2 regions of the Halobacillus sp. GSS1 genome follow, and region 2 is predicted to be linked to the other one. Evidence: riboswitches for the same ligand, from Rfam matches in the RefSeq annotation. Region 2 holds a riboswitch; the other holds the start of a gene.

Region 1 (4,386 bases), on a different contig from region 2:
ACGATTTTCATCCACATGTTTATCAACAATCAGGTTTGAGAGGATTAAGTCGTTCGAATTTAGTTTATAAGAAGACTTGAATGCTGCTGTCTTTTTAGTCAGGTTCGAGATCACTAGAGCTGTCTGATCGCCAAGTGTTCTCGTATAAGCATAAATCTGTTTGTCATCTGGAAGAATCAACTCATACGTCCCATAGGTGAAGAGGTCATAGTGTTTCTTCAGACGAATCATTTCTTTATAATGATTCAGAATTGAATGAGGGTCGTCCTGCTGGTCTGCGACATTGATGACCTTGTAGTTCGGATTGATTTTCATCCAAGGCGTTCCGCTTGTGAATCCGGCATTTTCCTCATGGCTCCACTGCATAGGCGTCCGGCTATTATCCCTGGAGGTATTCCAAAGAATCTGCATGATTTCTTCGTGAGACATGCCTTTTTCTTTTTTTGCCTTGTATAAATTCTTCGCTGCGACATCATCATAATCTTCGATAGAAGGGAAGGCCACATTTGTCATACCGATTTCCTGTCCCTGATAGATGTACGGTGTTCCTTGCATGAAGAAATACATCGTTGCAATGGATGTTGCACTTTCCCTCCAATAGACTTCGTCGTCTCCCCACGTAGATACAACACGGGCTTTATCGTGGTTTTCTACGAATAGAGCGTTCCATCCGTCACCCTCCAAAGCTTTCTGCCAGCGTGTAAGTACTTCTTTCAACCCAGGGATATCGAGCTGTTGCTCTGCATCCTGATCCCAGAGATCCAAATGTTCAAATTGGAAAATCATGTCCATTTTCCCGTTGTCTCCAACCCAAAGATCGGCTTCGTCGGCACTAACACCATTCGCTTCGCCGACGGTCATGACGTCATAATTACTGTATGTTTCGTCTTTGAATTCCTGTAAGAATTCATGGATGCCTTTCTGGTTCATGTGCATATCGAAGGAAGATACGTATTTCTCTTTCTTCGGATTTGGCATATCAGGAAAGTTCGGTCGCTTTTTAATGTGACTAATGGCATCGATACGGAAACCATCAATGCCTTTCTCAAGCCACCAGTTGACGGTGTCATACAAAGCTTCACGGACTTCAGGGTTTTCCCAGTTCAGATCCGGCTGCTTGGTGGAGAACACGTGCAAATAATATTGCTCTGTTTCTTCATCGTACTGCCAGGCAGAACCATCAAAGATACTTTCCCAGTTGTTTGGTTCGGCACCGTTTTTTCCGTCCCGCCAAATGTACCAGTCACGCTTCGGATTGTCTTTAGATCTTCTAGATTCGATGAACCATGGGTGCTCATCACTTGTATGGTTGAGCACAAGATCAATGATCAGTTTCATGTCCCGTTTGTGAACTTCCTGAAGCAATCGATCGAAATCTGCCATCGTCCCGAATTCCTCTAGAATGTCCTGATAATCAGAGATATCGTAGCCATTGTCATCTTTGGGAGACTTGTACATCGGGCAGATCCAAATAAAATCAATGCCCATTTCTTTTAAATAATCAAGCCTGTCGATCATACCTTGCAAATCCCCGATTCCGTCACCGTTCGAATCTTGGAAACTGCGAGGATAGACTTGGTATCCAACCGCTTCCTTCCACCATACACGTTCCATAAGATTTCCCTCATTTCATTACAATTACAGTTGCCTATTCCAGATATATGCAACCGATTGCGCATTTTGTGAAAAAATAAAAACTTGATTACTTCCCAAGCTTTTAATGGATTAATATTTTCATAAGTTCTTTCAAGGTTTGTGCAAACGTTTTCTTAATGTAATCTATCTTATCCGATTTTATCTGTTTTTACAATAGGAATTGTAGTGAAAAATGAAAATAGAGGAGTTCATTTGAATTGCACTTTATAAATAAATCCGATATGATTCATATTGTAACGAAAAATTGAATAACGTAAACCTTCGGGGTCGGGTGAAAATCCCAGCCGGCGGTAATGAGCATATGCTCCGAGCCCGCGACGGAGAATCAGTGTTAGGCACGGTTCTCCCTGATTTGGTGAAACTCCAAAGCCGACAGTTAAAGTCTGGATGGGAGAAGGTTGTAGAAACGTAAAGGTACTAAAATCAAAGCAATACGTGTACCCTTTTTTAAGTGTATGCGATTTACGTTCAACGACCCTGGAGAAGTCTGTCTTCTTCAGGGTTTTTTATTTTTTTCGGCAAAGCATGCCGGTTGGAAAAGGTGGTGAAGGTCTTGGATCGGGATGAAAGATATATGAGAATGGCTGTAGATATGGCGCGGGAAACGGTTGGTCAGACAAGTCCGAATCCTTCCGTGGCTGCGATTGTCGTTAAGCATAATCAGATGGTCGGCGTAGGTGTTCACGTCAAGGCAGGAGAACCTCATGCCGAAGTCCATGCACTCCGCATGGCAGGAGAGAAGGCGAGGGATGCAGAAATTTATGTCACACTCGAACCGTGCAGTCACTATGGGCAGACCCCCCCATGTGCAGAAGCCATCTTGGAAGCTGGCATAAAAAGAGTGGTGGTTGCATCGAATGACCCCAATCCTAAAGTATCCGGCAGAGGTATTCGGATGATGAGAGAGCATGGTCTTGAGGTGAAGACAGAGGTGCTGAAAGAAGAGGCAGATGAAATCAATGCTTCCTTTTTTCACTTCATCCAAAAGAAAGAACCTTATGTCCGTTTGAAGACGGCTATGAGTTTGGATGGAAAGATCGCCACATCCACAGGAGAAAGCCAGTGGATTACGGGTGAAGAAGCGCGCCGTGATGGTCACCACTATCGGCATCGCTCTGATGGCATCTTAGTTGGAATCAATACAGTGCTGATGGATAACCCTAAGCTGACAACGCGAATAGAGGGAGAAGGCCGTCATCCAAAAAGGATCGTCCTTGATACCCATCTCAGGATACCGCCTTCCTCTCAGTTGATCCAGGACGACTCAGCGCCAACATGGGTGTTCACAGGGAATCATGTGAAAAAAGAAGCGATGGATACCTTTGAAAACTATGAACATGTCACCATCATCCCACTTCATGGTGAAGAGGTTTCCATAGAAGAAGTCCTGCGGTATTTAGGAGAACGAAAAGTCACTTCTTTGCTTGTTGAAGGAGGAGCGACGATTGCGGATGCCTTCGTACGTGCGGGAAAAGTGGATGAAACCGTGACGTATATGGCACCGAAGTTAATCGGAGGAAAAGAAGCCTTAACACCTGTGGGCGGAAAAGGCATTCAACAATTAAAGAATGTAAGCACCTTTGAAATCGTTTCGACTGAAAAAATAGGGGATGACATGAAAATTGTTTCCGTTAGAAAAGGAGAATCTTAATGTTTACGGGGATCGTTGAAGAAATAGGAACATTAAAATCAGTAAAAAATAAAACCGAAGCACTCGAAGTGAACCTTTCAGCCAAAGAAATTTTAACAGACGTCAAATTAGGCGACAGCATTTCCGTCAATGGCGTGTGTCTGACTGTAACAAACTTTTCGGAGCAGACGGTTTCTTTTGACGTCATGCCTGAAACTTACAGAGCTACGAACATTCATGAACTTCAGCAGGGTGACCCGGTGAACCTGGAAAGGGCGATGGCTGCAGGCGGACGTTTCGGAGGACATTTAGTTTCCGGACATATTGATGGAACGGGTAAAATCGTTTCGAAAAAGCCTGAATCCAATGCCGTTTATTATGAAATTGAACTACCTGATGAACTTATCCAATATTTCGTATATAAAGGGTCCATTGCTGTGGACGGCACTTCTCTGACGGTTTTTGGTGTCGATGACTCCAAAGTGACAATTTCCCTTATTCCTCATACGATGGAGCACACGGTGCTCGGTGCAAAAGGACCTGGTGACAGTGTCAATATTGAGTGCGACATGATCGGAAAATACGTGGCTCATTTTTTGAGCGGACAAAATAAAGAAGAGCCGAAGTCGAGGCTGTCCAAACAGTTTCTTTCTGACAACGGCTTTGCATAAGAGGGTGAAATGATGTTTGATTCAGTTGAAAAAGCCATTGAAGATTTAAAGCAGGGAAAACTTGTCATTGTATGTGATGACGAAGATCGTGAAAATGAAGGAGATTTAATTGGGATTGCTGAGTATGCTTCTTCTGAAATGATCAATTTTATGATCAAACACGGACGCGGACTTGTCTGCGCCCCGATCACGAATGATCTGGCTCAGGATTTAGAACTTGTGCCGATGGTCGATAACAATTCGGATCCCAATCAGACGGCCTTTACTGTAAGTATCGATCACAAAGATACAACGACGGGAATATCTGCGGATGAACGGGCATTGACGATTAAGGAAATGTTGAACCCGGAAACGACAGCAGCGGACTTCCAGAAGCCTGGGCATATTTTTCCTTTAATTGCGAAAGAAGGCGGCGTCCTGCGACGGGCA
Region 2 (4,386 bases):
ACCACTGGAAATGATGCCTGCCATGAAGGCAACGGCGCAGACGAACACCATTTATGGTTTTCTCCTGGGTCTATCCTTACTATTACACCTTAACTTCCCTCTTTCTTAAAAGAGAGAGCCAAGAAAAACACATCAGGAGCAACAAAAAAGGATGGTCCCCACCATCCTTTTTTTATTTTCACTAAAACTCCCGTTTGTGGAAGACTCAGTTTCGAGATTTTTGTTGAGTGTATGGGGCTGCGGGGAATGACTCGCTTTCCGCGGGAGCGCAAGGAGCACATACCGCGCATCGTTAAAAGAAGCCTTGTATAGTTGAAATAAAGAATGACAATATCCGGCCGTGGATACGGGGTCAGGGAAACGACGATTTGCAGTGCTTTGGAACAGCCAGTAAAAAACATACACATTCTTGTCCCCATCCGCTTTTCATGCGGACGGTTCCCAGACCCTGTTCTCACGCCGTATTCGTGCATGATCTCTGGTTAACACGCCTTTATAACGGCGTACGTGAACAAGACTTTATTACAGAGCTTGGCAGGTTACTGGTAGAGGGGGGCGAGAACCTCGTATGATGGAGGGCGGAGGGAAACGGTGAGACTCCTGTGGGAAGTGCGTGGTAGATGAGACCCCGCAGAGCGTTAGCTCGAGGAGGCTCATCACTCGCCCACGGAAAGCGAACCTTTTCCCGGAGCCCCCTAACCCCCCACAAAAGTCTTGAAACTGAGTCTTCAAGAAACCTGCCAGATTGTTGAACAAGTCATTTATATTTTCAGTAAGTAACATGAAGGTTTGACCATTTTTACAATGGGAATAATACAAAAAGGACGGGATGAAAAATGAATCAATCTATGATGAAGAATACATTGATGGAAGCACTAGGGATGGAAGTTTTGACGGCAGATGCGACGAAGGTGCAAATTCGTATGCCTGTCGATCACCGTACTCATCAACCTATGGGTTTTCTACATGGTGGAGCAAGTGTGGCATTAGCCGAGAGCGCTGCCAGCATCGGGGCATTTCTGAACATTGATCCTGATCAACAGCAAGTATTCGGAGTAGAAATCAATGCCAACCATATAAAAAGTGCCCGCGATGGATATGTAACTGGAACAGCGACTCCTGCTCATATCGGGAAAAATACGATGGTATGGGAAATACAAATTGTTAATGAAGCTGAAGAATTATTGTGTTTATCCCGATGCACTGTAGGAGTCGTCCCCAAAAAATAACCGAACAGTCCCGAAAGGAGTCACGTTACCATGTTGAATGATAAGCAAAAACAAAAATTCAAGGACCGCCTTTTAGAAATGAAAGAAGAAGCAGAAGCACAAATGGAAGAATACAGGGAAGACCAGGCTAAAGAAGATTACGAAAACGATCGAACCGGTGAAATATCAAGCGTGGCTGATCATCCTGGCGATCAGGGAACGGATCAATTTGAGAGAGCGAAAGAACAAACGTTTTATGAGCAGGCACGGGAAAAATTAATGGAAGTAAAAGATGCTTTGCAGCGTATGGAAGAGGGGCGGTATGGTCTGAGTGAAATGTCAGGGGAACCCATTCCAGTTGAGCGTTTGGAAGCCATGCCGACAGCACGTTATAAAGTGGAAGAAATTGAAGACCAAAAAAATAAGTAAAAAAAGCGAGGGGTTGATTCCCCTCGCTTTTTTATGCGGCTGACTGTCGTCGCACAGTTTTTTGTTCAATCCAATCCTTCATTTTGACGAATAACATGATAAACAAGGAACCAGCTATAGCACCTTTAATTACATTAAAAGGAAGGATTCCTGCTACGATTGTCATCCACTTCACATCTGCGCTCATTGTTTCCCATCCCATAAACCAGCTGTAAGCAGGAAGGATAAGGAAATAATTGAGCACACTCATTGTTATGGCCATAAAGACGGAACCAAAAATTAAACCTAATAGGAGTGATTTCATGGTCTTTCCTCTACGATAGATAACGGCAACCGGAACAATGAAGAGGACTCCGGCCAGGAAATTCGCTCCGACCCCGATGGGATCAGAAACTCCTGTGAAAATCATATATAGACCATTTTTCAACGCTTCCACAACAATACCTGCGAGCGGCGAAAATAATATCGCAGCTAGAAGAGCAGGAATGTCACTGACATCCACTTTTAAATACGGGGGTAAAAAAGGAAGCGGAAATTTCAAAAACATTAATACCATGGATATCGTACCAAGTAACGCTAAAATGACTAACTTTTGTAGCTTAGATGATTGCCCTGTGTAAGAGTTCATCATCAATCTCCTCCTTCATCTATACATCGATTCACATCCCAGATGAAGGTAAACGGCCTAAAAACACATAAAAATAACCCTGTAGCACTTTTTCGGGCTAAGAGGGTCGTGTCCATAGGAAATAGAGGTAGTGTTTAAGCTACCAGTTCCGTTCGACATCTTCTCCCATCCAGACTTTAACTGTCGGTCCCGGACTTTCACCGGGTCCACCGCATGGTCAAACCATACGGGTCACGGACTTAAAGAATTCACTTCTTCTTACCGTCGGTCGGGAATTGCACCCTGCCCCGAAGATGGAATCGATATGTTATTGTAATTTTATTCTATACAAAACGTTATGAACGCGCAAGTTTAATGTTTAGTGACTGATTCTTGTTGATAGAGTTTACTCTGGTTTATCTTAAAGAATGATGATAAAAAATAAACAAGGCGCAGAAATGCGCCTTGTTATTTATGCTGATGGAGACTGCATTTTATCTGTAGCATCTATAAACAGACGGAGAGTTGAAGAAACCGTGGATACATCGACAAGACCATCTTCACTATCTTTCACCTTATCAAGCTGCATGAGTAGGTATTCATCATACCCATGCAATTGTAGCTGCCCAGCACAAATTTTCCCCTTCAACGTCATAATTTGTTGATGCAGTAATTCCCGATCCATGCAGATCACTCCTTAATATAGAAGATTATATCTGCTATTCTTTCCAATTATGCGTTAAATAAACAAAACACCGAGGAGACTCCCCGGTGCTGTTAAGATTATTCTTCTAGCGGATTCAGACTTTCGTTTCCTGTCATGTTCTTAATCATTTCTACCATCAAGGAGACCTCTTCTTCGATGTCCTTTACACTAACCGTTTCTACAGGAGAATGCATATAGCGGAGTGGCAGAGAAACAAGACTGACCGGAACGCCTTTACCAGTAAGCCTCATTTTATCCGCATCCGTCCCTGTCATTCGAGGCGTCAGCTCATACTGCACGTCCATATCAAGAGATTTGGCTGTGCTTTCAAGAAGCTTATTAACCTTCCTGTTGATCGGTGCACCTTTTGCCAGGACAGGCCCTCCATCTAAACGTACATCCCCATGTTTATTTTTATTGACCCCTGGATAATCAGTAGCAAACGTCACATCACATGCAATGGCCATCGTCGGCTCGATGCCCGCTGCAGCAAAATAAGCCCCTCCCATGTTCGTCTCCTCATTAACGGTGCTTGCGGCATAGACCCCTACTTGAATATCCTCTTTAGAAAGCCTTCTCAATACTTCACCTACGATGAATTGTCCCGTACGGTTATCCAGACCACGTCCGGCTATGTATCGATCCATCAACAGCTCAGGCTCTCTTTTATAGACAGCGAGATCGCCAATTTGGACAAACTGCTCCATCTCTTCCTTTGATTTAGCTCCACAATCAATAAAAAGTTCGTCCAAACCGAAGTCACCTTTCAACCCACCATGATGTTGAGCGTTCACTCCAATAACTCCGGTCAATTCCTTTGCATAACCAAGGATGTTAACCTTCATCCCCACGGCTGCTTTTGGGTTGATTCCTCCCATTTTGTCAAAATGAAGATACCCTTGCTCATCAATACGGTTGATGACGAGAGCAATTTCATCACAGTGCCCGGCTAACAGGATCTTGAATTCCGCTTCTGGATTCAATACAGCGATCGCATTCCCGGCGTGGTCGGTTTTGATATCATCCGCATATGGACGCATCTCTTTGATCCATCTTTTTTGTATCTCCATCTCCATGCTTGACGGAGAAGGTGTGTTCAGCAATTCCATTAAAAAATTCAATCGTTCTTTTTCCATAATCATCCCCCTTTTCTTTTATCATACCAAAAAAGAGGAATACCATTATAATTAGACGCTTATTCTAAGCCTAATGAGGGAACATGATCTTGTACGGAGTTTGTAGAGGAGGAATACGAATGAACTTAGAAAACTGGTTTAATAAGGGAATGACAGCACAGACCTACGTCGATCACATGCAAACACACCAAAAGGACTTTATTTATATATATGAAAATTTCCCGGTCCCCATTGAAGATCAGCCCCTATTTGAGAAAGTGCAAAACAAAAAATTACGTGCCATTGTCCTTACAGAGGACT

Evidence for each region. A riboswitch is a leader RNA that binds a small molecule or an ion and turns the genes downstream of it on or off. The one in region 2 is predicted to bind FMN.
Region 1: another riboswitch for FMN. It lies ahead of ribD (bifunctional diaminohydroxyphosphoribosylaminopyrimidine deaminase/5-amino-6-(5-phosphoribosylamino)uracil reductase RibD); the one in region 2 lies ahead of J0K78_RS14680 (ECF transporter S component).

What each region holds. Positions count from the first base shown of each region.
Region 1 is NZ_JAFLHE010000006.1:31,915-36,300, forward strand. Features, by position in the region: gene J0K78_RS12965 (glycoside hydrolase family 13 protein) at 1-1,614, opposite strand, end outside; FMN riboswitch at 1,910-2,059, shown strand; gene ribD (bifunctional diaminohydroxyphosphoribosylaminopyrimidine deaminase/5-amino-6-(5-phosphoribosylamino)uracil reductase RibD) at 2,231-3,307, shown strand; gene ribE (riboflavin synthase) at 3,307-3,957, shown strand; gene J0K78_RS12980 (bifunctional 3,4-dihydroxy-2-butanone-4-phosphate synthase/GTP cyclohydrolase II) at 3,970-4,386, shown strand, end outside.
Region 2 is NZ_JAFLHE010000008.1:88,953-93,338, reverse strand. Features, by position in the region: gene J0K78_RS14695 (1,4-dihydroxy-2-naphthoate polyprenyltransferase) at 1-109, shown strand, start outside; gene J0K78_RS14690 (hotdog fold thioesterase) at 837-1,229, shown strand; gene J0K78_RS14685 (TraR/DksA C4-type zinc finger protein) at 1,260-1,637, shown strand; gene J0K78_RS14680 (ECF transporter S component) at 1,669-2,265, opposite strand; FMN riboswitch at 2,419-2,564, opposite strand; gene J0K78_RS14675 (hypothetical protein) at 2,717-2,929, opposite strand; gene J0K78_RS14670 (M20/M25/M40 family metallo-hydrolase) at 3,028-4,086, opposite strand; gene J0K78_RS14665 (thioredoxin family protein) at 4,206-4,386, shown strand, end outside.